DNA from 3 places in the Massilia sp. CFBP9012 genome. Region 3 is predicted to be linked to each of the others. Evidence: predicted binding sites of a transcription regulator. Region 3 holds the regulator's gene; each other region holds the start of a gene.
What was found. Region 3 encodes FNR, which switches genes on or off when oxygen is low (the NO sensors DNR and NnrR bind a similar motif). Its sites were predicted from a motif close to TTGATNNNNATCAA; they were not measured.
Positions count from the first base shown of each region.

Region 1: a site for FNR is predicted at 4,808-4,821, ahead of SOM61_RS06285 (CehA/McbA family metallohydrolase). Genes of this name have one in related genera too.
Region 2: a site for FNR is predicted at 7,692-7,705, ahead of oxc (oxalyl-CoA decarboxylase). Genes of this name have one in related genera too.

Region 1 covers NZ_JAXCWM010000003.1:308,113-317,660, reverse strand. Annotated here, with positions in the region: gene SOM61_RS06300 (serine hydrolase) at 1-511, opposite strand, end outside; gene SOM61_RS06295 (M1 family metallopeptidase) at 508-2,364, opposite strand; gene SOM61_RS06290 (TMEM165/GDT1 family protein) at 2,549-3,124, shown strand; gene SOM61_RS06285 (CehA/McbA family metallohydrolase) at 3,121-4,731, opposite strand; gene SOM61_RS06280 (LysR family transcriptional regulator) at 4,870-5,772, shown strand; gene SOM61_RS06275 (RidA family protein) at 5,835-6,245, shown strand; gene SOM61_RS06270 (GH92 family glycosyl hydrolase) at 6,378-8,717, shown strand; gene SOM61_RS06265 (LacI family DNA-binding transcriptional regulator) at 8,734-9,548, shown strand, end outside.
Region 2 covers NZ_JAXCWM010000008.1:302,821-312,368, forward strand. Annotated here, with positions in the region: gene fdhF (formate dehydrogenase subunit alpha) at 1-2,387, shown strand, start outside; gene fdhD (formate dehydrogenase accessory sulfurtransferase FdhD) at 2,384-3,241, shown strand; gene SOM61_RS15660 (formate dehydrogenase subunit delta) at 3,238-3,492, shown strand; gene SOM61_RS15665 (PAS domain-containing protein) at 4,037-4,465, opposite strand; gene frc (formyl-CoA transferase) at 4,550-5,800, opposite strand; gene oxc (oxalyl-CoA decarboxylase) at 5,899-7,605, opposite strand; gene SOM61_RS15680 (Crp/Fnr family transcriptional regulator) at 7,749-8,357, shown strand; gene SOM61_RS15685 (2-dehydropantoate 2-reductase) at 8,492-9,511, opposite strand; gene SOM61_RS15690 (fumarylacetoacetate hydrolase family protein) at 9,532-9,548, opposite strand, start outside.
Region 3 covers NZ_JAXCWM010000001.1:535,405-544,952, reverse strand. Annotated here, with positions in the region: gene SOM61_RS02215 (penicillin-binding protein 1A) at 1-116, opposite strand, end outside; gene SOM61_RS02210 (transporter) at 335-1,150, shown strand; gene SOM61_RS02205 (FMN-dependent NADH-azoreductase) at 1,357-1,806, opposite strand; gene SOM61_RS02200 (carboxymuconolactone decarboxylase family protein) at 1,803-2,237, opposite strand; gene pdxR (MocR-like pyridoxine biosynthesis transcription factor PdxR) at 2,374-3,798, shown strand; gene SOM61_RS02190 (DMT family transporter) at 3,795-4,727, opposite strand; gene SOM61_RS02185 (AraC family transcriptional regulator) at 4,788-5,546, opposite strand; gene fnr (fumarate/nitrate reduction transcriptional regulator Fnr) at 5,551-6,312, opposite strand; gene SOM61_RS02175 (TorD/DmsD family molecular chaperone) at 6,545-7,231, shown strand; gene SOM61_RS02170 (formate dehydrogenase) at 7,218-7,451, shown strand; gene SOM61_RS02165 (formate dehydrogenase subunit alpha) at 7,470-9,548, shown strand, end outside.

The DNA of each region.
Region 1 (9,548 bases), on a different contig from region 3:
TGTGGATGATCTCGTCGGTGCTGAAGGTGGTGGTCGGCCACCACATCAGGTCACCGGCGCCCAGTCCCAGGCCGCTGCGGTGCGTGAGCAGGTCGCGCACCGTCATCTCGGCCGTCACGTACGCATCGTACATGCGGAAATCCGGCAGGTGCTTGATCACCGGGTCATCCCATTCCAGCTTGCCCTGGTCGACCAGCATCGCCAGCCCCGCCGCTGTGAAGGCCTTGGAGTTGGATGCGATCTCGAAGATGGTCTTGCCGTCGACCGGCGTCGGTTCGCCCAGCTTGCGCACGCCAAAGCCCTGGGTGACGACGACCTTGCCGTCCTTGACCACCGCGATGGCGATGCCGGGGACGTCGAAGGTTTTCAACACACGACTGACGTCGGCTTCCAGGTTGTAGGCAGGCGCCGCCGCGGCGGCGGCTGGCGCAGCGGCGGTCTGCGCATTGGCGCCGCCGGCCGCGCACAGGGCCAGCAGCAGCGCACCGGCGAGTCGATTCATGATCATCATTGCTTGCCCATCGCCTTGTCGACGCTCGACTGCGTCTCTGGGTGATAACGCTCGCGCGCCTTCTTGTAGATGCCTTCGGCCCAGGCGCGGTCTTCCGGTTTCTCGCGCAGCGCGGCGTACAGCGGCACCACGAACTTCTGGCGGCCCACGCTCATCAGGAACGCTTCGAGCTGCCCACGCACGGCGCGGTAGCCGGCGTGCACCGAGGCGCGGTAGAAGCGGAACGCGACTTCGTTGTTCTTCGTGTTGGCCAGGTCATAAACGCGGTCCAGCTCTGCGAGCTTGTTCGCATCGGCCTTGTTGTCGATATCGTTCAGGAACTTCATCCACTCGGCGGCATTCCAGTCCTTGGCCTTCAGCTGCTCGGTCGAGACAGTTCCCTTGACCCAACCGTCGATCGAGGCATTCAGCTGTGCCAGGCGCTGCGACACGGCCTGCTTCCCGCTTTGCGGGATGCCGGGACCGTAGATCCACTCATCCAGCTCGGCCTCGCTCATGATCTTTGGATTCTTGGCCAGCAGATTCTTGCGCAGGTAGTCCAGGAACTGGTCGTTGGTCACGCTCTGGAAGGCGTGGCCGTCGAACCAGCCGCGCAGGAAGGTGTCGAAGGCGGCGCGGCCGGCGCGCTGCTCGAGCGTGTGCAGGAACCAGGCGCCCTTCGGATAGGCCAGCGAGGTGTCCGGATAGTACTCGGCCGAGGTGTCCGGCTGGCGCGAGACCAGCGCCTGCTTGGCGGGCGGCAGGTCCTTCAGCATCTCCAGCGCCTCTTCCTGCTCCAGCTGCAGGTTCATGAGGGCGGTTTCCTTGCCGTAGATCTCCTCCAGGATGCGGGTGGTGACGTAGGTGGTGAAACCTTCGTTGAGCCACCAGTGCTTCCAGGACGAATTGGTCACCAGATTGCCCGACCAGCTGTGCGCCAGCTCGTGGGCGATCAGGTCGACCAGGCTGCGGTCGCCCGCGATCATGGTCGGGGTCAGGAAGGTCAGGCGCGGGTTCTCCATGCCGCCGATCGGGAACGATGGCGGCAGGATCAGCATGTCGTAACGTCCCCAGCGATACGGACCGTACAGCTTCTCGGCCGCTTCGACCATCTTCTCGGTGTCGGCCAGCTCGTATTCGGCGGCCTTGATCCGTTGCGGCTCGGCGTAGACGCCGGTGCGTCCGCCCAGCGTGGCCGCTTCGAGCTCGCCGATGCCGATCGCCAGCAGGTAGGAAGGAATCGGCTGCGGCATATTGAACTTCCAGCCACCCTTGCCGGTGGCCTTCATGTCGTTATCGGCGCTCATCACCACGCGCAGGCCTTGCGGCGCCTCGATGCGCGCGCTATAGGTGAAGCGCACTGCCGGCGTATCCTGGATCGGCACCCAGGAGCGGGCATTGATGGCCTGCGACTGGCTGAACATGAACGGGTACTTGCCCGACATCGTCTGCACCGGCTGCAGCCATTGCAGCGCGGTGGCGGTCGGCGCGGTGCGGTAGTGGATGCGCACTTTCTTCTGCTGGCCCGGCAGCTTGACGTGCAGCGGCTGGCCCTTCTCTTCGTCGAACTTGCCGAGCGAGTAGTCGGCCTTGCGCCATGCGCCTTTCGCATCCTGCGCCTCGATCTTCGAGATCGTCAGCTCGCGCGTGTCCAGGTCGAGCGTGGTCGCCTTCTTGTCCAGCCAGTCCAGGGTCAGTTCGGCATAGCCGTCCAGGCTTTTCTTCGCGAAGTCGGCCTTCAGGTCCAGGTGCAGCGCCGTGGTCTTGACCTGGTCGTATTTGGCGTAGCTGAGGGGATCGAGGGCGAAGGCGTAGGCGCTCCAGGCGCTCAGGAAGGCGGCGGTACTCGCGCGCAGCAGGGTGCTTTGGTTCATGGTCTCTCGCAGGGGAAGGTGTGCCCGGCAGGCCGGGGGCGGGTGCAGGATAGCATGCACGCCTGGGCGGCGGAAGCGGGCCGGCGTCGGCATCGCGCCCGATAAATACGCGTGCGGACGGGCGAAAACGGGGCAGGCTCTGCTATGATCGCGGCCTTCCTCCTGCTGTGTAATCACCCGACTGATGGACGCCTTTCTCGTCTCGACCGGCATCGTGGGCCTCGCCGAGATCGGCGACAAGACCCAGTTGCTGGCCTTCCTGCTCGCCGCGCGCTTTCGCCGCCCACTGCCGATCGTGCTCGGCATCTTCGTCGCGACGGTGGCCAACCACGCCTTTGCCGCCGCCGTCGGCGCGCTGGTCAGCCAGCTGCTGGGCGCCGGCACGATGCGCTGGGTGCTGGGCCTGTCCTTCCTCGGGATGGCCGCATGGGTATTGACGCCGGACGAGATCGACGCCGAAGAAGCGCAGCTGGCGAAGTACGGCGTGTTCCTGACCACCCTGATCGCCTTCTTCGTGGCCGAGATGGGCGACAAGACGCAGGTCGCCACCGTGGCGCTGGCCGCACGCTATGAATCGATGGCCGCCATCGTCGCTGGCACTACCTTCGGCATGATGCTGGCCAACGTGCCGGCCGTGTACTTCGGCGAACGCATCGCGAACCGCGTGCCGCTCAAGCTCGTGCACGGCATCGCCGCGCTGATCTTCGCGGTGCTCGGCATCGCGACCCTGCTGGGGATGGGCGAAGGCCTGGGGTTTTAGTCTTCCTGCGTGATCCACACCGGCGCCGACCACAGCACGTTGCCATCGTCCTGGGTCACTTTCGCATAATAGAAGTGCGCCCCCGGGATCGGGGTGAAGGTGGTTTCGGCCTGGTCCGACATCTGCGTGACCGTGCCCTTGCGGCCAGGGACGCCTTCCATGATCGCGACCGAAGCTGCCTTTTTGCCTGTCGAATTCGCAAAGTTCGCCACCAGCGCGAGCGGCCCGCGATTGGTGAAGCGCTCGCCCATCAGGCGGCCGTTCGCGGTCAGGACCAGTTGCGAATCCTTGTCCATCGTTGCGAACACGCGGCGCGCCTTGAGCGCCTCGACGAAGCTGGCACGGCTCAGGACCGTGTTCGACGGCAGCAGCACGCCGGTGCGGTTGGTGAAGGATGCCCCCCAGTTGGCGCAGTGGTTGTCCTGGTTGGTGCTGAAGGCCAGGCGATAGCCCGCTTCCAGCAAACGGTTGCAGGCGCCTTCGAAATTGCTGCGGCGGGTCTCGGTCTCGCTGACGTTGGTCGAGAACGCGGTGCTGTTCATCACCTCGCACAAGGCCATCGCCTCGCCGCCGTCCTCGGTGTAGGCCAGCGGCACGCCATCGACCTGGAACTGGCCCGAGTGCGCCGGATGGTTGAACTGCCCTACCCAGCCACGCTCGCGCATCAGCGTGTACAGGGCCGCGTAGTCGCCGCGCGGCGTGCGCGTGTCGGCCATCAGCTCGCCCTTCGCATTGGTCTCCCAGCCCAGCAGCTCGTCGCTGTTGAAGATGTTGATATGGCCGCCGTTGTTGATGACGCCCCATTCCAGGCCGTACACCGCGAGGAAATCCGGGTGTTTTTTGGAGAAGCCGGCGGCGCTTTCCAGGCCGGCGCGGTACAGGGCCCTGGCGGCGGCGGGGTCGGCGTCCGGCGCGCTGCCTTCGGAGCCGTCGTACATGTGGTTGTGTTCCGAGGCGACCAGGATGTCGAGGCCGCGGCCGCGCGCATAGGCGAAGGCATCATCCGGGCCGTGCGGCGCCTTCAGGGGCGATTGCGAGCCCTTGCATTCGGCGATGTCGGCGCCGCCGTCGCTGTGGTTGGTCTGGCTGTGCAGGTTGCCCAGATAGACCGTGTAGGGCAGCGCGCCGGGCGCGGCGACGGCCGCCGGCTCGAAGGCGCGCGGCAGCGGCGAGAAGGCCGGCATGGCAGGCAGCAGCGGCGCGCCGACCGCGATCTCCCAGTCCTGTTCTATTTCTTCATGTCCGTCGCCGCGCACGGTCGCGCGCAGCCGGACCCGGTAGATGCCGCTCGGCGCCGGAGACAATCCCAGGCGGCCGGACCAGGGCACGGCGACCGTCATTTCATCGCCCGTGAACGGCGCCGCGCCGCGCCAGCGCAGGGCGACGCGGCCGTCGGGGCGCATCAGTTCCACCCGCCAGTCGACGGTGTCCGCGCGCGCCAGGCCGGGATAGGCGAAGTGCAGGGTGAAGGTCCGCCCCTGGGCCGCGCCGGCCTGAAACGGCGCGAGCAGGGTGGCTTCGAATTCCTGGTGTTCTGCGGGGGCGGCTTGCGCCAGGCTGCAGCACAGCGACAGGGCCAGAAGTGGGGGCAGGAATGAGGTTTTCATGATGCAATTTTTGCAATTTCATGCCTCATTCATATTGACCAGTCTCCCGAGAAAATTGTCATTTCGTCCATTTAATTTGATGAATTTCAATCATGACAACTTGCACCGCGCGGAATAGCCGTTTATGTTGACTGCCTCATGATCGACAAGCTCGAAATCACCCACCTGCGCACGCTCGACGCCTTGAACCGCTTCGACACCATCTCGGCGGCGGCCGAGCACCTGGACGTCTCGCAGCAGGCAGTCAGCCTGCAGCTGAAGAAGATCCGCACCATCCTGGGCGACCCGCTGTTCGTGCGCACCGGCCAGGGCATGGCGCCGACGCCCTATGCGAAACTGATCGCGCCGCACATCGGCCAGGTGCTGGCCCAGTTGAACGGGATTCCCCTGCCCTTCGAGGTCCGCCCCGAACACGCCGAACGCACGCTGATCATCTCGGGCACCGACTACACCCAGAAGTTGATCGTGGCCGACCTGGTGCGCGTGCTGCGGCGCGAGGCGCCGAAGGTGAAGGTGGCGGTGGTCGACATCGAGGTCAGCGCCCTCACCCGCAAGCTGCACCAGGGCGACATCGACCTGATTTTCACGGTGGACGGTTATGTCGCGCCCGGCCTCGTCACGCAGCCGCTGTTCATCGAGCAGTACCGCTGCGTCACCGGCAACCGCGCACTGGCCGGCGGCGGCGCCATGCCGCTCGAGCAGTTGGTGGAGCACGACTTCATCGTCACCAACCCGGGCATGGCCAGTTTCACGGGATCGGCCGACGGCTGGTTCGCGCGCCAGGGATTGCAGCGGCGGGTGGTGGCGTCGGCGCCGTCCTTCTTCATGGCGCTGGAATACCTGAAGGGATCGAATCTCGTCGCCTTCATGCCATCGCGCCTGCTGCCCTGCGAGGGCGTATTCGAGATCGCGCTGCTGAAGTACCCGCCGGGCTACCAGGTGGTGGCCGCCCACCATTCGAATGTGCAGAACGATCCCTTCATTGCCTGGCTGCTCGAGCGGGTCAAGGCCCGCCTTGTATCGGCTACAAGCGAGGCTTGATTGCCACGGCCCGTCTGCTTGCCTAAGCTGACGCCCTTCCCATCAACGGCAAAGGTCCCCGCATGAGCATCGAACGCATCAATCCGCCTGCACTGTACGACGGCGCCCCGCATGGCCTGTCCCACGCAACCATCGACCATGACACCAGCCTGGTGTTCGTGTCGGGCCAGGTCGACTGGGACCGCGAGTACAAGGTCAGGCACACCACCCTGGCCGAGCAGACCGAAGGCGCGGCGCGCAACCTGATCGCGGTGCTGGAGGCGGCCGGGTCCTCGGTCGAGCAGATCCTGCAGCTGCGCGTCTACGTGCGCGGCGAGATCGGCGAGCACCTCGAGACCGTGGCGCCGATCCTGGTGCAGCACCTCGGCCTGCCGCGCCCGGCCCTGACCGGCATCGGCGTGGCCTCGCTGGCGTCGCCCGACACCCTGGTCGAAATCGAGGCGGTGGCCAAGCGTCGCGCGCAAAATGTTTAGTAAACCGGCTAAACAGATGGGCTGAAAGACGGTAAGGATTGCCCGGAAACCAGTCTCCACATATAAGTTGCATTTGGGTATAGTGCAAAAAAACAGGCGGCGCCCATCGCTGCCGCCACGCGTGGAGACCTCATGACGGCCAGACTCACTTTCGGACAACTCTCGATCGCCGCCAGTGCGGCATTCCTGTTTAGTGCAACTCCCGCCCTGGCCGCCCCGCCGGGCAGCCCGGCCGAAGCCGTGGACGTCTTCATCGGCACCGGCGGCGATGGCCACACCTTCCCCGGCGCCAGCCGCCCCTTCGGCATGGTGCAGCTTAGCCCCGACACCCAGCATCGCCACTTCAGGCAGAGCTATCCCTGGGCCTCGGGCTACAACTACACCGACAGCTCGATCCTCGGCTTCTCGCACACCCACTTCTCGGGCAGCGGCCACTCCGACCTGGGCGACGTGCTGCTGATGCCCTACAGCGGCGAGACCAAGCTGGAGCCGGGCTATCCGGAGCGTCCGTTCTCGGGCTACCGTTCGCGCTTCTCGCACGACCAGGAAAAGGCCGAACCGGGCTACTATGCCGTGCGCCTGAAGGACCATGAAGTCGACGTCGAGCTGACCGCCAGCGAGCGGGTGGGCCTGCACCGTTATAAATTCAAGGCCGGCGAGCCGGCCAAGGTGCTGCTCGACCTACGCACCAGCATCTACAACTACGACGAGAAGAACCTGTGGGCGCGCCTGCGCGTTCGCAACAGCACCACCATCACCGGCATGCGCGAGACGCGCGGCTGGGCGCCCGGCCGCCAGGTGCACTTCGCGATCCAGTTCTCGCGCCCGATCGACACCCGCCAGCTCCTGAACCGCGAAGAGGCGATCCCCTACCGCGGCTTCGCCCCGCCGGGTAAAACGCCTGGGGACAAGGCGCTCGTCGAAGGCAAGCAGCTGATGGCCGACTTCAACTTCGGCGTGCCGCAGGACGGCACGCTGCTGGTCAAGGTCGCCCTGTCGGCGGTGAGCGAAGACAATGCGATCGCCAACCTGGCCGAGATGCCGGGCTGGGACTTCGACCAGGAGCGCGAGCGCGCCGGCAAGGCCTGGAACGACGCGCTGGGCGCGGTGAAGGTCGAGGCCGAAGGCCCGATGCGCACCAAGTTCTACACCGCCCTGTACCACACCATGCTTGCGCCGTCGCTGTTCATGGACATCGACGGCAGCTACCGCGGCCCGGACAACCAGGTGCACAAGGCGAAGAACTTCCGCTTCCACTCGACCTTCTCGCTGTGGGACACCTACCGCGCGCTGCACCCGCTGCTCACCATCGTCGCGCCCGAGCAGCGCAATGCCGACTTCGTGAACTCGCTGATCGCCTCGCAGCAGCACAGCCCCTACGGCATCCTGCCGGTATGGCAGTTCCACGGCCTGGAAACCTGGTGCATGATCGGCTACCACGCGGTGCCGGTGATCGCCGACGCCTACATGAAGGGCATCCGCGGCTTCGACGCCGACAAGGCCCTGGCCGCGATGACGGCCAGCGCCGAATACGGTCCCTACGGCGGCCTGGAACACTATATGAAGCTGGGCTACGTGCCGATCGACCTCGAGAAGGAAGCGGCATCCAAGACCGTCGAATACGCCTTCGACGACTGGACCATCGCGCGCATGGCCGAGAAGATGGGCAAGAAGGACATCGCGGCCCGCTATTACAAGCGCGCCCAGAACTACCGCAACGTGTTCGACAAGGAGACCGGTTTTATTCGCGCCCGCAAGTCCACCGGCGAATTCCGCACCCCGTTCAATCCGGAGCAGTCGAACTTCGGCAGCGATTACACCGAGGGCAGCGCCTGGCAGTATTCCTGGTATATGCCGCACGATAACGCCGGCCTGATCTCCTTCCTGGGCGGCGACACCAAGCTGGTGGAGAAGATCGACCAGGTCTTCGACGCCAAGGTCGACGAGACCGTGTACGCCCACATGGAAGACATCTCGGGCCTGATCGGCCACTACGCCCACGGCAACGAACCCTCGCACCACGTGGCCTACCTGTACAACTACGCCGGCGCGCCATGGCGCACCCAGGAACGCCTGGCCAACATCATGGCCACCCAGTACAGCGACAAGCCGGACGGCCTGTCGGGCAACGACGACCTGGGCCAGATGTCGGCCTGGTTCGCCTTCACCGCGCTCGGCTTCTATCCGGTGGCCCCGGCCAGCAACGAGTACGTGATCGGCCGCCCCTTCCTGGACAAGGCGACCCTGAACCTGCCGAACGGGAAGCGCTTCACGGTGCGCGCCGACAACCTCTCGAGCGACAACGGCTACGTCGGCCGCGTGACCCTGAACGGCAAGCCCCTGAACCGCACCTTCATCCGCCACGAGGACATCATGGCCGGCGGCGAACTGGTGTTCACCATGCAGGCCACGCCGAACAAGGACTGGGGCAAGGAGCAGAACGCCCGCCCCTACACGCAAACCCAGTATTGACGAAGGAAAGCGCGCCATGGCCGTCACGATCCGCGACATCGCCCACGCCACGGGCTACTCGATCGGCACGGTCTCGCGCGCGCTGAAGAACCAGGATGGCCTGACCGACAAGACGCGCGAACGCATCTGCGCCGTGGCGCGCGAGATGGGCTACGACTTCGCCAAGCTGCGCGATGGCGACGTGCGCCGCATCGCCTTCTTGTTGCACCGCCAGCACAACACGCAGTCGGCCAGCCCCTTCTACCTGCCGGTGCTGCACGGCGCCGAGGACGCCTGCCGCAAGCGCGGCATCGCGCTCTCGTTCGTGGTGGTGGGCCCGGCCGAGCCGGTGCTCGACCTGGTGCGCCTGCACCAGCCCGACGCCCTGCTGTGCGCCGGCTTCTTCGAACCGGAACTGGTGGCGGCGCTGCGCGACACCGGCAAACCAATGGTGCTGCTCGACATGCGCCTGCCCGGCTACCGCTCGGTCAATCCCGACCACGCCCTGGGCGGCTATCTGGCCACGCGCCACCTGATCCGGCAGGGCCGGCGCCGCATCGCCATGCTCACCGGCCCGCTGGCCCACCACAGCATCCTGGAGCGCTACCGCGGCTTTCGCAAGGCCTTGTTCGAGGCGCGCATGCTGGGCGATCCCGACCTCGAGGTCCAGCTGCCCAGCATCGGCAACAGCCTCGATAACGTGCGCCAGGCGGTCGACGCCCTGCTGGCGCGCCAGCCGCGGCCGGATGCGCTGTTCTGCTACAACGACAGCACGGCGCTGGCCGCCATGCGCCACTGCCTGGAGCGCGGCCTGAAGATCCCGCACGACATCGCGATCGTCGGCTTCGACGA
Region 2 (9,548 bases), on a different contig from region 3:
TCAAGAAGGACGAGAGCAATCCCTATTTCACCTTCGATTCGTCGAAATGCATCGTGTGCAACCGCTGCGTGCGCGCCTGCGAAGAGACGCAAGGCACCTTCGCGCTGACGATCTCCGGACGCGGGTTCGATTCCCGCGTCGCCGCCGGCCAGAGCGAAGCGTTCATGGAATCCGAATGCGTGTCGTGCGGCGCCTGCGTCGAAGCCTGCCCCACCGCCACCCTCACCGAAAAATCGGTCATCTGGCTCGGCCAGGCCGAACACAGCATCACCACCACCTGCGCCTATTGCGGCGTCGGTTGCTCGCTCAAGGCCGAGATGAAGGGCAATGAGGTGGTGCGCATGGTGCCGGCCAGGGACGGCAAGGCCAACGAAGGCCATGCCTGCGTCAAGGGCCGCTTCGCCTGGGGCTACGCCACCCACAAGGACCGCATCCTCAAACCCATGATCCGCGCCAAGATCACCGATCCGTGGAAGGAAGTGTCGTGGGATGAAGCCCTCGACTACGCGGCATCGGAGTTCAAGCGCATCCAGGCCAAGCACGGCCGGGATTCGATCGGCGGCATCGTCTCGTCGCGTTGCACCAACGAAGAAGGTTATCTGGTGCAGAAGCTGGTGCGCGCCGCCTTCGGCAACAACAACGTCGACACTTGCGCCCGCGTGTGCCACTCCCCGACCGGCTACGGCCTCAAGACGACGCTCGGCGAATCGGCCGGCACCCAGACCTTCAAGTCGGTCGAGAAGGCCGATGTGATCCTGGTCATCGGCGCCAACCCGACCGACGGCCATCCGGTGTTCGCCTCGCGCATGAAGAAGCGCCTGCGCCAGGGCGCGCGGCTGATCGTCATCGATCCGCGCCGCATCGACCTGGTCAAGTCGCCGCACATCCGCGCCGACCACCACCTGCAGCTGCGGCCCGGCACCAACGTCGCGATGATCAGCGCGCTGGCCCACGTGATCGTCACCGAAGGCCTGATGGCCAACGATTTCATCACCGAGCGCTGCGACCTGCGCGCCTTCGCCCAGTGGCGCGCCTTCGTCGCCCAGCCGGAAAACTCGCCGGAAGCGATGGAAGCGATCACCGGCGTGCCGGCGCAGCAGGTGCGCGATGCCGCCCGCCTGTATGCGCTGGGCGGCAATGGCGCGATCTTCTATGGCCTGGGCGTGACCGAACACGCGCAGGGGTCGACCGCCGTCATGGGCATCGCCAACCTGGCCATGGTCACCGGTAACGTCGGCCGCGCCGGGGTGGGCGTCAATCCGCTGCGCGGACAGAACAATGTGCAGGGCTCTTGCGATATCGGCTCCTTCCCGCACGAGCTGCCGGGCTACCGCCACGTCTCGGACACCACCGTGCGCACCCTGTTCGAACAGGCCTGGGGCGTGCCGCTGCAGGCCGAACCGGGCCTGCGCATTCCGAACATGTTCGAGGCGGCGCTCGACGGCAGCTTCATGGGCCTGTATTGCCAGGGCGAGGACATCGTCCAGTCCGATCCGAACACCCAGCACGTCACCTCGGCGCTGGAGGCCATGGAATGCATCGTGGTGCAGGATATCTTCCTGAACGAGACGGCCAAGTATGCCCACGTGCTGCTGCCGGGTTCCTCGTTCCTGGAAAAGGACGGCACGTTCACCAATGCCGAGCGCCGCATCTCGCGCGTGCGCAAGGTCATGCCGCCACGGGCCGGCTATGCCGACTGGGAAGTCACCGTCGCGCTGTCGAACCGGCTGGGCTATCCGATGAACTATCGCCACCCGTCCGAGATCATGGACGAGATCGCGCGCCTGACGCCGACCTTCAGCGGCGTGAGCTACCGCCGCCTCGATGAACTGGGCAGCATCCAGTGGCCATGCAACGACGAGGCGCCGGAAGGCACGCCGACCATGCACGTCGACGGCTTCGTGCGCGGCAAGGGCCGCTTCATCATCACCCAGTACGTCGCCACCGACGAGAAGGTGACGCGCAAGTATCCGCTGATCCTGACCACCGGCCGCATCCTGTCGCAGTACAACGTCGGCGCGCAGACGCGCCGCACCGAGAACGTGCGCTGGCATGCCGAAGACCGGCTCGAGATCCACCCGCACGATGCCCAGGAGCGCGGCATCGAGGAGGGCCAGTGGGTCGGCATCCACAGCCGCGCGGGCGAGACCGTGCTGCGGGCGATGATCACCGAGCGCATGCAGCCAGGCGTGGTGTACACCACCTTCCACTTCCCGGAATCGGGCGCCAACGTCATCACGACCGAGAACTCCGACTGGGCCACCAACTGCCCCGAATACAAGGTGACGGCGGTGCAGGTGATGCCGGTCCAGCAGCAGTCGGACTGGCAGCTGGAATATGCCCGCTTCAACCAGATGCAGCTGGGCCTGGCGGAGCCGGTCGCATGATGGCCGCGCTCGACATGGATGCGCACGCCAAGGTGCAAGGGCCCGTCCAGCACTTTCCGAGCGCCTGCATGACCGTGACGCGCACGCACGGCGGTCAATTGCGCAGCACACAGGACGAACTGGCCGAGGAAGTGCCGGTTGCGCTCGAGTACAACGGCGTCTCGCACGCGGTGATGCTGGCGACGCCCGCCGACCTGGAGGAGTTTGCGCTCGGCTTTTCGCTGAGCGAAGGCATCGTCGCCTCGCCTGCCGAATTCTATGGCGTGGAGATCGAACACGCTGCAAACGGCATCACCGCCCACATCGACCTCGCCGCCGGCGCCTTCATGCGTCTCAAGGAGCGGCGGCGCAGCCTGGCGGGCCGTACCGGCTGCGGCCTGTGCGGCGTCGACAGCCTGGCCCAGGTGGTGCGGCCCCTGCCCTGGCTGGCGCCGACGCGGGCGCTGTCCGGCCCGGCGATCCGGCGCGCCCTGGCCGAGGCCCGGGCCCAGCAGCCGCTCAATCGCATTACCGGCGCCACCCATGCGGCCATATGGTGCGGCCGCGACGGCAGGCCGCGCGCTGCATTCGAGGATGTCGGCCGCCACAACGCGCTCGACAAGCTGATCGGCGGCCTGCATCTGGCCGGGGCCGACCCGGCCGACGGTTTTTGCCTGCTCACCAGCCGCGCCAGCGTCGAGATGGTGCAGAAAGCCGCCACCGTCGGCATCGCTGCCATGGTCGCCATCTCGGCCCCTACCGCCCTCGCCGTCCGTACCGCACTCGGTTGCGGCCTGACGCTGGTTGCCTTCGCGCGTGGCGACGACTTCGTCGCCTATGCCCACGGCGCCAACATCGCAATGGAGTCCGCATGAACATCGACAACCTGGTCACGATGGCCAACCAGATCGGCACCTTCTTCGAGTCCTACCCGGATCCCCAGGAAGGCCGCACCGAGATCGCCAACCATCTGCAGCGCTTCTGGGCGCCGCGCATGCGCAGCCGGCTGTTTTCGCATCTCGACGAAACCGAGGGCGAAGGACTCAAGCCGATGGTGATCGAGGCATTGCTGGAGCACCGGCGCGACCATATGCCGCCTCCGCCGCCGGGTGGTGATGCGGGTTAATCACCAGGTCATTCCGCAAGCCTGAACACGCCAGTCCCGCAAGCCTGAACACGCCAGTCCCGCTGCCAGAACACGCCAGTCCCGCTGTCAGAACACGCCAGTCCCGCGACCTGAGCACGTCATTCCCGCGCAGGCGGGAATCCAGGTACGTTGCGCAGCCACTGCGTTAAACCGTAGTGGCAACGCTTAAGACTTGGATTCCCGCCTGCGCGCACTGGTGTCCGGAATAATTTTGGGCGCTTGAAAAAGGCCGCTGTATAGGAAAAATCACGTCGTTCCCGCCCTCGCCGGGCGCCTTGGCGGGAACCTAAGTGTGCATGGCCAGTGGCCTAAAAATCGACCACCGATGAACGTTCGGGTCACGCAAGAGCATGAACATTCTGTGATTTCACTTGGATCCCCGCCTCCGCGGGGATGACGATGCATACTTTGCGTATAAATATTCCGGACACCAGTGCGCCTGCGCGGGAATGACGTGCTGGGGACGCGGGAATGACGTTCTTATGTTACGGGACTAGCGTGCTGCGAGACTGGATGAACAGGATCACGCCTGCGCCGTCTCGAGCTGCGTCAGCCTTGCGCGCAGCTTGCGTTCTTCCCCCCAGCGTTCGGTCTCGTCGCGCACCAGGGCGACGATTGCCGACACCTCCCCACCAGGCCCGTGCAGCAGCGCCACCGTGAAGGCGATCGACAAGGGCTTGCCTTCCTTGTGCAGCGCCGGCACGCGCAGGATGTCGCTGCCGTAGCGCGTCTCGCCCGTGTCCATCGTCTTGTGATAGCCGTCCCAGTGCCGCTGGCGTTGACGCTCGGGGATGATCAGGTCCAGCGACTGTCCAATGGCCTCGCTCTCGGTAAAGCCGAAGATGCGCGTGGCCGCGGCGTTCCAGAACGTGATGTCGCCTTTCGCGTCGCAAACGACGACGCCGTCGCCCAGCGCCTGCAGCAGTTGTTGAAAATCGATGTCGGCTTGCATGGTGTTACCTCCCCCATAAAAAACAGGTGCGCGTCGCAAACCGCCGACGCGCACCGAACTTCGTTTATCCAGCCAGGCCCGCGATCACACCACCTGCTTCTCGTGCAGCGCCGCGATGTCCTTCTGGCTATAGCCGAGGCCTTCCAGCACCTCGTCGGTGTGTTCGCCCAGCAGCGGCGAGCCCTTGATGTCGACCTTCATGTCCGAGAACTTGATGGGGCTGCCCACGGTGAGATAGGTGCCGCGCTCCTTGTGCTCGACCTCGGCGATCGTGCCGCTGGCGCGCAGCGAGGGATCGGCGGCGATTTCCTTCATCGACAGCACTGGCGAGCAAGGAATATCGAACTTGCGCAGGATGTCGACCGCCTCGAACTTGGTCTTGTCCTTCAGCCAGTCCTCGATCGTCCCGAAGATGGCGAAGATCTTGTCCTGGCGCGCGCCGGCGGTCATGTAGGCCGGGTCGTCGATCCACTCTTCCTTGCCGAGCGCCTTGCAGATCGGCGCCCAGGCATGGCCCTGGATGGTGAAGTAGATGTAGGCATTGGGGTCGGTTTCCCAGCCCTTGCACTTGAGCACCCAGCCTGGCTGGCCACCGCCGCCGGCATTGCCGCCGCGCGGGACGACGTCGGAGAACGTGCCATGCGGGTACTGCGGATACTCTTCCAGGTAGCCGACCCGGTCCAGGCGCTGCTGGTCGCGCAGCTTCACGCGGCACAGATTGAGCACGCTGTCCTGCATCGATACCGCCACCTTCTGGCCCTTGCCCGTGGTGTCGCGCGCACGCAGGGCGGTCAGGATGCCGATCGCCAGGTGCATGCCGGTATTGCTGTCGCCCAGGGCAGCGGCGCTGACGGTCGGTGGGCCGTCGTCGAAACCGGTGGTCGAGGCCGCGCCGCCGGCGCACTGCGCCACGTTCTCATAGACTTTCAGGTCTTCGTAGTGGTGGCCGTCGCTGAAGCCCTTGACCGATGCCACGATCATGCCCGGGTTCAGTTCCTTGATGTGCTCCCAGGTAAAGCCCATGCGGTCCAGCGCACCCGGACCGAAGTTCTCGACCAGCACGTCCGACTCCTTGATCAGCTTGGTCAGGATTTCCTTTCCTTCGGGCTTCTTGGTGTCGAGCGTCAGCGAACGCTTGTTGCTGTTGAGCATGGTGAAATACAGGGCGTCGACGCCGGGGATGTCGCGCAGCTGCGAGCGCGTGACGTCGCCCGCGCCGGGACGCTCGACCTTGATCACGTCAGCGCCGAACCAGGCCAGCAGCTGGGTGCAGGCGGGGCCGGCCTGGACGTGGGTGAAGTCGATGATCTTGATGCCTTCGAGTGGTTTGCTCATGATGTCAGTCTCCTTTATTCAGTCGATAGTGCGGGCACCACCGGCGGCCTTGTGGGCGCCGGCGGTCGTACGTGTCGCTTCGCTGTACTACTGATCGGTCACTTTTTCGCGTTGCTTTGCGGATTCAGATTGGTCAGGCGGCCGCTCTCGGTGCCGGCGGTCTCGTCGATCACGGCATTGATCAGGGCCGGCTTGCCGGCGGCGATTGCCTCGCTTAGCGCGCGGGTCAGTTCTTCCGGGCTGGTCACGTGGTAGCCGATGCCGCCGAAGGCCTCGATCATCTTGTCGTAGCGCGCGTTCTTGACGAACACGGTCGGGGCGACGTCCTTGCCGCCGGTCGGGTTAACGTCGGTGCCACGGTACACGCCGTTGTTATTGAAGATGATGGTCGTCACCGGCAGCTCGTAGCGGCAGATGGTCTCGAGCTCCATGCCGCTGAAACCGAAGGCGCTGTCGCCTTCGATCGCGACCACCGGCTTGCCGCTGACGACGGCCGCGCCGATCGCATAGCCCATGCCGATGCCCATGATGCCCCAGGTGCCGGAGTCGAAACGCTTGCGCGGCTGATACTGGTCAATGATGCTGCGCGCGTAATCGAGCGTGTTGGCGCCCTCGTTCACCAGGTTGATGTCCGGGTGCTGCTTGAGCACGTCGCGGATGGCGCGCAGGGCGGTGTGGAAGTTCATCGGCGCCACGTCGCGGTTGAGCAGCGCCGCCATCTTGGCCGTGTTCTGCTCCTTGCGCTCGGCGATCGGGCCCAGCCATTCCGCGTCGGGCTTGGCGATGCCGGCGCCGTCCAGCCCGTCGAGCAGGGCCGCCACGCACGAGCCGATGTCGCCGATCAGCGGCGCGGCGATCGCCACATTGCTGTCGATCTCGGTCGGCGAGATGTCGATCTGGACGAACTGCTTGGGCTTGCCCCAGGTCTTGCCCTTGCCGTGGGCCAGCAGCCAGTTGAGGCGCGCGCCGATCAGCACCACCACGTCGGCCTCGGCCAGCACGTAGGAGCGGGCCGCCGAAGCCGATTGGGCGTGAGTGTCAGGCAGCAGGCCCTTGGCCATCGACATCGGCAGGTAGGGAATGCCGGTGCGCTCGACCAGCGCGCGGATGTCGTCGTCGGCCTGCGCGTAGGCGGCGCCCTTGCCGAGCAGGATCAGCGGCTTCTTCGCGCCCTTGAGCAGGGCCAGCGCGCGCTGCACCGAGTCCGGGGCCGGCAGCTGGCGCGGCACCGGGTCGACCACCTTGATCAGGGAACGCTTGGCGTGGCCGGCCTCGATCGTCTGCGCCAGCAGCTGGGCCGGCAGGTCGAGATAGACGCCGCCGGGGCGGCCCGAGACGGCGGCGCGGATCGCCCGCGCCACGCCGACGCCGATGTCCTCGGCCTTGTTGATGCGGTAGGATGCCTTGGCGTAAGGCTTGGCCGCGTTCAGCTGGTCCATTTCTTCGTAATCGCCCTGCTGCAGGTCGACGATCTCGCGTTCGCTCGAGCCCGAGATCAGGATCATCGGGAAGCAGTTGGTGGTCGCGTTGGCCAGCGCCGTCAGGCCGTTGAGGAAGCCCGGCGCCGAGACGGTCAGGCAGATACCCGGCTTTTGCGTCATGTACCCGGCGATTGCCGCGGCATTGCCGGCGTTCTGTTCATGACGGAAGCCGATGAAACGCATCCCTTCGGCCTGCGCCAGGCGCGCCAGGTCGGTAATCGGAATGCCGACCAGGCCGAAGATCGTATCGATGTCGTTGTGTTTCAGGGCATCGATTACCAGGTGGAAGCCGTCGGTCACGTCTACCGATACGTGGTTAGTCATTGCTGTCTCCAGTTATTGTCGATCCGGGCAGAACGCGGTGTGTATCGCCCGCAAACCATCATAGCCAGCGCGCCTGATTTGTCTCATTGACCATGGTCAATTTTGGCCGCATGATGCGAGAATCTCGCTAAACGGCTGCGTTCATGACGACTATTGCAAATCACTCGGAACGGAACATCATTCGTCTGCAGTTAAAGCAGAACATCGTGCTTAAGGAACTGCGCGACAGCGAGATGGCGGCGCTCGAGCCGTATCTGACGATCGAGAACCACCAGAAGGGCGACCTGCTCATGAACCAGGGCGTGCACGAGATGTCGCAGTACTTCATCCTGGACGGCATCCTCAAGCGCCAGGTCTCCAACCAGGAAGCCAAGGAGATGATCCTGCGCTTCTCGGCGGAACGGGACATCGAAACCAGCTACGCCGCCTGGTGCCTCAAGATGCCGACGCCGTTCAGCATCGCCTGCGTCACCAAGGTACGGGTGGCGCGCATGCCGCTGCCGCAATGGGTCGATTTCCTAGCAAGCCACAGCACGGTGAAGCAGTCCTTCGAGTACGAGGTCATGAACCTGATGAGCGCCATCATGGCGCACACCATCACGCTGCACCTGCTCGATGCGCCAGGCCGGGTCCACCGCTTCATGCGCAAGCACCCCGACCTGTTCGAACGGCTGCCGAAAAAGGAATTGGCGGCATATCTGAACCTGTCGCCGGAGACGTTGAGCCGCCTGAAGAATCGGGGGAAGATCTGAAGATCAGGCGAAGTCGTTGATCTTGTTGGCACAAAGGCCGTCGCCCCCGCGAAGGCGGGGGCCTAAGTTCAGCGTTAGCGAAACGCGTGCAAACTTAGGCCCCCGCCTGCGCGGGGGCGACGTGGATAGTGCAACTAGACTGTCGTCACCGCCCTCTGCAACTTGACCCCGCCCCCCTCCTCGGTCATGGTCTGCTCCAGCAGCTTCACCAGCGCATACGCCGAATCGATATGCGGCGTAGGGGTGCCGGTCATGCGCGCCAGTTCGATCACCGATCCGACCAGGGCATCGATTTCCGGCCCCCGGCCCGCCTCCACGTCCTGCAGCATCGAGGTCTTGTGCTTGCCGATCTGCGCGGCGCCCTCGATGCGCCGGTCCAGGGTCACGCGGAAGGTGATCCCTAATTTGGTGGCCACGGCTTCGGCCTCGCGCATCATCTCCGCCGCCAGCTCGCGGGTGAGCGGGTATTCGCAGATGTCGACCAGGGTCGAATGCGCCAGCGCGCTGATCGGATTGAAGCTGACGTTGCCCCACAACTTGAGCCAGATCTCGGCGCGGATGTTGTCGAGGACCGGCGACTTGAAGCCGGCGTTCTGGAAGCAGGCCGATACCGCACCCACCCGCTCGCTTGTCGTGCCGTCCAGTTCTCCCAGTGGGAAGCGCGCGCCTTCGATGTGCCGGATGACGCCCGGCGCCATCAGTTCGGCGGCCGGATAGACCACGCAGCCGAGCACCCGCTCCGGTGGAATCCGGCGCGCCAGTTCGCCGCCAGCGTCGACGCTGTGCACGGTGCGCCCGTCGAACTCGCCGCCATGGCGGTGGAAATACCAGAACGGTATGCCGTTCTGCATCGTCACCACCACGGTGCGCGGACCGAACAGCTTGCCGACCTGGGCCGATACGCCATCGACCTGGTGCGCCTTGATGGCCAGGATCACCAGGTCCTGCTCGCCGGCCGCGTCATAGTCGTCCGTCGCGCGCACTTGCGAGGCGATCTTCTCCTCCCCGTCAATCTCGATGAGCTTGATGCCGTTCGTGCGAATCGCCGCCAGATTGGCGCCCCGCACGATGAATGTCACCTCCTCGCCCGCCAGCGCCAACCTGGCGCCAACGAGGCCGCCAATTGCCCCCGCTCCAATTACTGCGATCTTCATGACCCACCCCTTGTCGTCGTTTACTCGAACCGATTGA
Region 3 (9,548 bases):
TCGGTGACGGCCTTGATGTCGGGGACGTCAGGCAGGATCGAGGCGCCGGCCACCTGCGGGGCGGTCGCGAGCAGCAGGGCGGGGAGCAGGATGGCGAGGGAGCGGCGTGGTTTCATGGCGGTTTCGTGGACGGTTGGTCAAACGCGGCCGATCTTACTGTCGCGCGGCTGCCGGGTCATGCGAAAAGGCCAAGGTAGTGCGACATGCCCCGGCGCGGCGCGGATGGCGCTACCTTGAAGCCGCTTTACCACACACCGGGGGCGTAGAATAGCCGGGGTGCGATGGCGCCGGCTCGGCCTTTGCACACCATGTCCCTCCTTGTTTATCCGACCGTATGATTTTTTCGCCAAACCCTACGCGCCTGCGACGGCAGGCAGCTCTCCTGATACTGGCTTGCAGCGCCCAGTTCGCTCACGCCGATGACGGCGATGCCATCAATCCCGACCGCCCTAACGTCGCCAACTCCAGCCAGGTGGTCGGTCACGGCCGCGTTCAGCTCGAGATTGGCGTCGACTGGGATCGCCAGCGCGATGATGACCTGCACGTGCGCACCTTGAGCACGCCGGCGCTGCTGCGTATCGGCCTGGGCGACACGACCGAACTGCGCGTCGAGACCGACGGCCGCAGTATCGAGCACGGTGTCGATCCGCTTACTCGCGAGCGCACCACGAGTGCGGGCTGGAATGCCACGTCGATCGGTGTCAAATGGCATTTTGCCGATGGGGAGGGCGCGCATCCCGCCCTGGGGCTGATTGGCACGATGGCGCTGCCAAGCGGTAGCTCGGCGCTGCGGGTCGCGGGTGTCCTGCCGCAGCTGGTGCTGGCGGCTGAATGGGATCTGCCAAAAGGCTGGTCGTTGGCCGTGACGCCGGGTGCCGGGGCCGACGTGGACGATGACGGTGCGCGCTACCGCTACGGTATCCTGGCGGTCTCACTGGGAAAGAAATTCACTGAACGCCTTCAGGGATTCCTTGAAGTGGCGGCGCCGCAGATCGCCTCTGCATCGCATGGCGGCGACCGGATGCAGGTAGACGCCGGCGTGAGCTGGCGACTGAACAGAAACTGCCAGGTCGATGCGATGGTGGTGCGTGGGCTGAACAAGAATACGCCCGATCTGGGCCTGGCGTTCGGGCTGTCGGTGCGGCGCTGAGTGAATGGCCGTGCGCCGCCCTGGCTCGATCAGGCGGTGCGCGCCAGGTCCATGGTGGCCAGCAGCGCGTCCCGGTCCGCCGCCAGCTGGCCGGGATCGAGGAAGGCCGTGGCCTGCAGCGGCAGGAACTGCAGCCAGGTCAAGCCGATGCAGCCGAAGGCCGCCTTCAGGTAGGGCGTCAGGAAATCGGGCTGCCTGGCCTGTTCTCAGCTGAACACGCCGCGCGAGGCGATGCCGACATACACCGGCCGGTCGGCCAGCAGCCCGACCTTTTCGCCGCCCGCCGACATGCCGATCGTGCGGCCGACCCGCAGCAGCTGGTCGATCCAGGCCTTGAACACTGACGGCAGCGTGAAGTTGTTCATCGGGGTGCCGATCACCAGCACGTCGGCGGCTTCGACTTCCTGGATCAGCGATTCGGACAGCTGCACGCCCCCGTTAGCCGGGTTGGCCGCCTGCGCGGCGGCCATCGCGGCGGGCGTGGCCAGGGCGGCTGCGTAGGCAGCCTCCGCATGTGGAATGGGCTCCAGGCCCAGGTCGCGCCGCAGCACCTCGGCGTGAGGATGCCGCGCCAGCAGCTTCTGGACCATCGCGTTCGATAACGCGCGGCTGTGCGACCCGGCGCGCGCACTGCAATCGATGTGAAGGATATTCACTGGCGCATCCCGATCGCGAGGCGGTTGAAGGCGCTCATCAGGGCGATGGCGAAGGTGAGGTCGGAGACTTCGACGTCACTGAAATATTCCCTGAGCGGCTCGTAGTCTGCGTCCGGCGCGCCGGTGCGGTCGACGTGGGTCAGCGCCTCGGTCCAGGCCAGGGCGGCGCGTTCGCGTTCGCTGAAACGCTGGCTGACGCGCCAGCCGGCCAGGCTGTCGAGCTTCGCGTTCGACACGCCGTCGGCGCGCAGGGCCTTGGCATGCATCTCCAGGCAGAAGGCGCAGCCGTTGATCTGCGACATGCGCAGCCACACCAGCTCGATCAGCTCCTTGCCGAGCGGGCTGCTCTCGAGCGCCTTCTTGGTGGCGCCGAAGCCCTGGTAGGCGGCGGGGGACAGGGAATAGTAGGGCAGGCGTTGCGGGGCACTCATCAGGAATCTCCGGTAAGGGGGTAGTTGGTCGATTGCGTACATGGCGCATGGTCATCGTCATTCAATGCGGATACTATAGGCGGATCATGGCCTACGCAGTAGGTGCAAGAATTGAAGAAACGAATAGGACATCGCGATGGACCTGCACAACCTGGCGCCAAGCCGTGGGCGCGGCGAGCCGATCTACCTGCAGCTGTACCGCCGCTATTGCGAAGCGATCGCCGCGGGCAAGCTCAAGGCGGGCGACCGGGTGCCGTCGGTGCGCAGCCTGGCCAGCGAATTGAATCTGGCGCGCGGCACCGTCGAAGCGGCCTACCAGATGCTGGTTGGCGAAGGCTATTTCGTGGCGCGCGGTGCGGCCGGGACGGTCGTCTCGCCGCGGCTGGCGAAACTGGCCGAGCCGGCGCGGCCGCGGAGCGCGGCGCGCAGCGCGCCGGATGCCGGTTCGCAGCAAGGCGTCCCGGGCGAAGCCATGCCGTTCCAGCTCGGGTTGCCGGCGCTCGACGCCTTCCCGCGCAAGACCTGGACACGCCTGGCCGGACGCACCTCGCGCGCCCTCGAGACGATGGCGATGACCTATCCCGATCCGGCCGGCTATGCCCCCCTGCGACGCACCATCGCCACCTATCTCGGGATCGCGCGCGGCATCGACTGTTCGCACGAGCAGGTCTTTGTCACGCCTGGCTACCACGGCGCGCTGGAACTGGCGCGGCGCGTCCTGCTGCGCGATGGCGACGTCGGGTGGTACGAGGATCCGGGCTATGTGCTTGCACGGCGTTTCCTGGTGCAGTCCGGGTTGCGCCTGGCGCCAGTGCCGGTCGACGACGAAGGACTGGACGTGGCGCGCGGCCTGGAACGGGCGCCGGATGCGCGGTTCGCCGTGGTGACGCCCACCCACCAGAGCCCCATGGGCGTGGCGATGTCGCTGCCGCGCCGGCTCGAACTGCTGGCATGGGCCGACGCCGCCCGCGCCTGGATCGTCGAGGACGACTACGACAGCGAGTTCCGCTACCACGGCCGTCCCTTGCCGGCCCTGAAAAGCATCGACCGCCACGGCCGGCTGCTGTACACCGGCACCTTCAGCAAAGTGCTGCTGCCCGGCCTGCGGCTGGCCTACCTGGTCGTCCCTGAATCGCAGGTGACGCGTGTGCGCGACATGGTCGACCATCTTCCCGGCCCGGGTTCGATCCTGCCGCAGGCGACGGTGGCCGAGTTCATGGAACAGGGCCACTTTGCGCGCCACTTGCGCAGGATGCGCACACTGTACGCCGAGCGGCGCGGCTACCTGGTCGATGCGCTGGCGCGAGAGATGGGAGACGCGCTGACGGTGCAGCCGCAGGCCGGCGGCATCCACGTGCTGGCGCGGCTCGCTGCCGGGCAGGACGACCGGGCGCTGGCTGCGGCGGCGCGGGCGCGTGGAATGGGATTGCAAGCCCTCGGCGACTGGCGGATGGGCCGGTCGCGCCGCGGCGGCTTGTTGATGGGGTTTGCCAACTTCGCGACGCCGGAGATGGCGACGGTGGCGGTACGCCGTCTGCGTGAAGCGATCGCGGAAGTCTAGCGCCGGTGCGCCGAAGCGCACGAAATCACGCCCGCTACCAGCAACACCAAGGCAGCCGTCTCGAACCCGCTTGGCCAGCGGGCTTCCCACAAAAAGCCATACAAGGCCGCGAAGATGGTCTCGAACACGATCATCTGGCCCATCAGGCTCAGGGGCAGTGCGCGGCTGGCGTGGTTCCACAGGGCGTTGCCGACCACCGAGCACAGGATGGCGACCGCGCTGACCAGTGCGCCGAACCGCAGCCAGACCGGCAGGGTATGCTCGCCCGGCGCCAGCACGAAGGCCGGCACCGCCAGCGCCAGCGCCATGACGCCCGTCACCACGCCCACCAGCAGATTCCATTCATGCGACGAAATCCCCTCGATGCGCGCCAGCCAGCGGCTGTTATGTACCGCGAAGATGGTCCACGACACCAGCGCGCCAAAGGCGCAGGCCAGGCCGGCCAGCGAACCGGGTCCGGACGCCGACAGCGACTCCCAGCCGATGCAGGCCAGGCCGGCGCCGCTCAGCAGCATCGAAGGCAGCAGCCGGCGCAGCGGCACCGCGTCGCCGTCGCGCGAACCCACCATGGTGACCGCGATCGGCAGCAGCCCGATCACGATCGAGGCCATGGCCACGCCGCCAAGTTGCACCGCATTGGCGAGGAACAGGTAGTAGATGATGTTGCCAGTGAGGCTGAGCCCGATCAGGGCGCGCCACGCCGGCCAGCCGAGGTGGCGGCGCAGCCGTCGCCAGGCAGGGTAGATGAGGATGGCGGCGACCAGGCCATAGGCCAGGTAGCGTCCGGCCGAGAGCTGGATCGGCAGGAATTCGGGCGCCAGTTCCGGGGCCAGGAAGACCAGGCCCCAGAGTGCGCCGGCGGCGATCCCAGCGCCGATGCCGAGCAGGGTGGAGCGGGACAGTCCGCCCGCGCCAGTAGCTTTGTACATGATGAATCTCCTTTGAGTGGAGATTCTCTGGCCTGGACCTGCCCCTGGTCTTGGCCGGGACTACTGCGGTTTTGGCGGTTTCTCCTGCGCTGCGCGCCGATAGGCGGCAGGCGTGGTGTCGAACACGCGGCGCATCGCCCGCGTCAGGCTGGCCTGGTCCGAGAAACCGCAGGCGATGGCGATGTCGGCCACGCTGCGCGCGCCGTCCGTCAACATGCCGCGTGCGCAATCCAGGCGGCAGCCCAGCAGCCAGGCATGCGGCGTGCTGTCCAGCTCTTCGCGAAACAGCGCGTGCAGGCGGCTCACGCTCAGGTTGGCGGCGCGCGCCATCGATTCGGTGCTCCAGGCCAGGCCGGGCGCGGTCTCGATGCGCGCCAGCAGGGCGGTCAGGCGCGAGGTGGTGCGCGGCGCGTCCAGGCTCAGGGTGTCGAGCAGCAGCGGCACCCAACCGTGCACCAGCGCGCGAGATGGAACGGACTCGCGCGTCATCAGTCCCATGAACTCGACCAGCTTGCGCGCGGCAGGGCCGAGCGTGACGAAGGGCCGCTCCAGCAGCCGCTGCCAGGGACCGTCGCCGAAGGCGCCGCCATCGACGTCGACGATCAGGGAGTCATTCGCGCCCGGGCTCGATTGCGCATGCCCGGCGCCGGGCGCTACCAGCGCGCCATGCAGGGGATCGAGCCGGCCGCGCCGCTCTTCGATGTCGAGCACGACTTCGCCGTGCAACGGCAGCACCAGCTGGGCGAAGTCGTGGCGGTCGCCCCAGTGCACGCGGTCGTAGCTGCGCAGGTGCATGTCGCACGAAGGCAGCAGCGTCATGATGTCAGGCCATCGGGCTGCACACGTCGGTGCCGGCCGCCAGCGCCTTCAGCTTGACCGGATCGAGCAGCGTCACTTCGCGTTTGTCGACCTCGAGCCAGCCCTGCTTTTTAAAGCGCGACAGCAGGCGGCTGATGCTTTCGATGGTCAGGCCCAGGTAGTTGCCGATGTCTTCGCGCGACATGCGCAGCTGGAAGCGGTTGGCCGCATAGCCGCGGGTGGCGTAGCGCGCCGACAGGTTGACCAGGAACACGGCGAAGCGCTGCTCGGCGCGCATATTGCCGAGCAGGAGCATGACGTTCTGCTCGCGCGTGATTTCCTGGCTCATGATGCGGTGGAAGTGGCGCAGCAGGGTCGGCACTTCGCCGAACAGGTCTTCCAGGCGCGCGAACGGGATCTCGCACACCTCGGAATCTTCCAGGGCTACTGCGTCGCAATGGTGGGTGCCGCTGATCGCGTCCATGCCCAGCAGCTCGCCGGCCATCTGGAAACCGGTGATCTGGGCTTCGCCGGCGGCGTTCACCTGGTAGGTCTTGAAGTGGCCGAAGCGCACCGCGTACAGGTTGCGGAACGATTCGCCCACGCTGTACAGGCGCTCGTCGCGCTCCAGGCGGCGACGGCGGCCGATGATCTTGTCCAGACGGTCGATGTCGGCGTCTTCGAGGCCCATCGGCAAGCACAGCTGGTGCATGCTGCACTGGGCGCAGGATTTGAGGGCGTGGATATTGATGGTCGGCTCGGCTTGCCGGGACAGGGTCTGGCTCATGAGGGATGGTCGCTTGGTTCGGTACACCGCGATTATAGACGTGTTGAAGCGTCAATCTCGACAAACAAATGCCATTTATTTGCAATTGAGAAACAATTCCGTTGCGTTCCGGTCGTTCGGCGCCCGTGCTCACCCATGCAGGGTTCATTTAGCCGTTTTAGGCAACTGTGCGCACTCAATATCAATCGAGGCCTACACTGCCATATAAATTGAACAACTGGAGTGTTCCCCAGTGCCATCAACTACTCAGACCTTGCCCGATCGCAGCGCATTTGCCACCGCAATCGTGCGACCGGATCTGCCGCCAGGCGGCGAAGACCAGGCCAGGGCGGATCTGTATGCCTTGCTCTCCCGGCTGCTGCTGGCCGCGCCAGACGCGGCGCTGCTCGATGCGCTCGCATCCAGCGATCCCATCCTGGCCGAGGGCGGCGATCCGGCGCTCGAACGCGCCTGGGACCAACTGACCGTGGCGTCCGGCGTGATGGATCCCCGTCTCGTCCACGATGAATTCAGCGCGCTGTTCGTCAGCGTCGGCACGCCGCCGGTCGATCCGTATGGCTCGCGCTACCTGGCCGGCTACATGAACGACACGCCGCTGGCGCATCTGCGCGAAGACCTGGCCCGGCTTGGCCTGGCGCGCATACAGGGGCGGGGCGAGTTCGAAGACCACCTCGGCGCGCTGTGCGAGACCATGCGCGTGCTGGTGGCCGGCTCGCCCGGCATCCGGCGCCAGCCGCTGGACGTGCAGCGCCGCTTCTTCGAGGCCCACATCGGCTCCTGGTGCATGCGCGCGCTGGACGACATCGCCAATGCCGAAGGCGCCAACTATTACCGCCTGGTCGCCCACTTCGCACAGGCATTCCTGGCAATCGAGGCGGAAAGTTTTGGAGTAGGAGAGGAAAACGATGACCAAACATGATCCACGAGTCCAGCAGGATCCCGGCCAGGACCGTCCCGACCCGGCGCGGCGCGGGTTCCTGAAGGCGGCCCCGCTGGGCGCGCTGGTGGTGGCCGCTGCTGCCGCCCCGGCGACCGCGGCGCCACAGGCCGCCCCGGCCGCGCCCGACCCCAAGGTCAAGCGCGGCTACCACGAGACGGATCACATCCGCCGCTATTACGAGACCGCCGCCTACTGGTAGGCAAGCAGAGGAATCGATATGTCACTGGTCAAGTCCACGCGCGACAGCGCGTTGAAACGGCGCCGTTTCCTGGTCGGGGCAGGCGTTGCCGCCGGCGCCGGCGCCCTGGCGCGCCACCTGCCGCTGAACGTGATCGAAGCGGCCCAGGCCGACCCGGTACCGGATACCCCGGTGCCGACCGTGGTCAAGCGCACCGTCTGCAGCCACTGCTCGGTCGGCTGCTCGGTCGATGCGGTCGTCGCCAACGGCGTCTGGGTGCGGCAAGAGGCCGCCTTCGATTCGCCGATCAATATGGGCGCCCACTGCGCCAAGGGCGCCTCGGTGCGCGAGCACGCCTTCGGCGAGCACCGCCTGCGATATCCGATGAAGCTGGTGAACGGAAAGTACCAGCGCATCTCCTGGGACCAGGCGATCGACGAGATCGGCGACAAGTTGCTGCAGCTGCGCAAGGAAGCCGGACCCGATGCGCTGATGGTGATCGGCAGCTCCAAGCACAATAACGAGCAGGCCTATCTGTTGCGCAAATGGGTATCGTTCTTCGGCACCAATAACTGCGACCACCAGGCCCGCATCTGTCACTCGACCACCGTGGCCGGCGTGGCCCAGACCTTCGGCTACGGGGCGATGACCAACTCGTTCAACGATCTGCACCACAGCAAGGCGGTGCTGTTCATCGGCTCCAATCCGGCCGAGGCGCACCCGATCTCGATGCTGCACTTCCTGCACGCCAAGGAGCTGGGCGCCAAGATGATCGTCATCGATCCGCGCTTCACCCGCACGGCGCGCTTTGCCGACCACTATGTGCGCGTGCGGCCCGGCACCGACATTCCGCTGGTGTGGGGCATCCTGTGGCATATCTTCAGTAACGGCTGGGAAGACAAGAAGTTCATCGAAGAGCGCACCTGGGGCATGGAGGACGTGCGCGCCGAAGTCATGAAATGGACGCCCGATAAGGTGTCGGACGTGACCGGCGTGCCGGAATCGGCGGTGCGCATGGCGGCCGAGATGCTGGCCACCAACCGTCCCTCGTCCGTGGTCTGGTGCATGGGCATCACCCAGCACCACGTCGGCACCGCCAATGTGCGCGCGCTGTCCATCCTGCAGCTGGCGCTGGGCAATATCGGCATTCCCGGTGGCGGCGCCAACATCTACCGCGGCCACGACAATGTGCAGGGCGCGACCGACGTCGGCCCCAACGGCGATTCGCTGCCCGGCTACTACGGCCTGGCCGAAGGGGCCTGGAAGCACTTCGCCGCGGTCTGGGGTGTCGACTACGACTGGATCAAGTCGCGCTTCGGTTCCAAGGAGCTGATGGAAAAGCCCGGCATCACGGTGTCGCGCTGGTTCGACGCGGTCAATGAAGAAAACCAGTTCATCGACCAGCCGAGCAATCTGCGCGCCGTGCTCTACTGGGGCCACGCCCCGAACAGCCAGACCCGCCTGCCGGACATGAAGGCGGCGATGCAAAAGCTCGACATGATGGTGGTGATCGACCCCTACCCGAGCATGACGGCGTCGATGCACGGCCGCAGCGACGGCGTCTACCTGCTGCCGGCCGCCTCGCAGTTCGAGACCCAGGGTTCGTGCACGGCCTCGAACCGCTCGATCCAGTGGCGCGAGCGGGTGATCCAGCCGCTGTTCGAATGCAAGACCGACCACGAGATCATGTACCTGTTCGCGCGCAAGCTGGGCTTTGCCGACGAACTGGTGAAAAACATCAAGGTGGTGCATAACGAGCCGGTGGTCGAGGACATCCTGCGCGAGATCAACCGCTCGTGCTGGACCATCGGCTACACCGGCTGCTCGCCCGAGCGGCTCAAGCTGCACATGGAAAACAAGCACACGTTCAACCCGACGACCTTGCGCGCCGATTCCGGCCCGTGCAAGGGCGATTACTATGGCTTGCCGTGGCCGTGCTGGGGCACGCCGGAGATGAAACATCCGGGCACGCCGATCCTGTACGACTTGAGCAAGAGCGTGGCCGAGGGTGGATTGCCGTTCCGCGCCAACTGGGGCGTCGAGCACAACGGCTCGAGCCTGCTGGCGGCCGACGGCTCGACCAACAAGCACAGCGAGCTCGACTTCGGCTATCCAGAA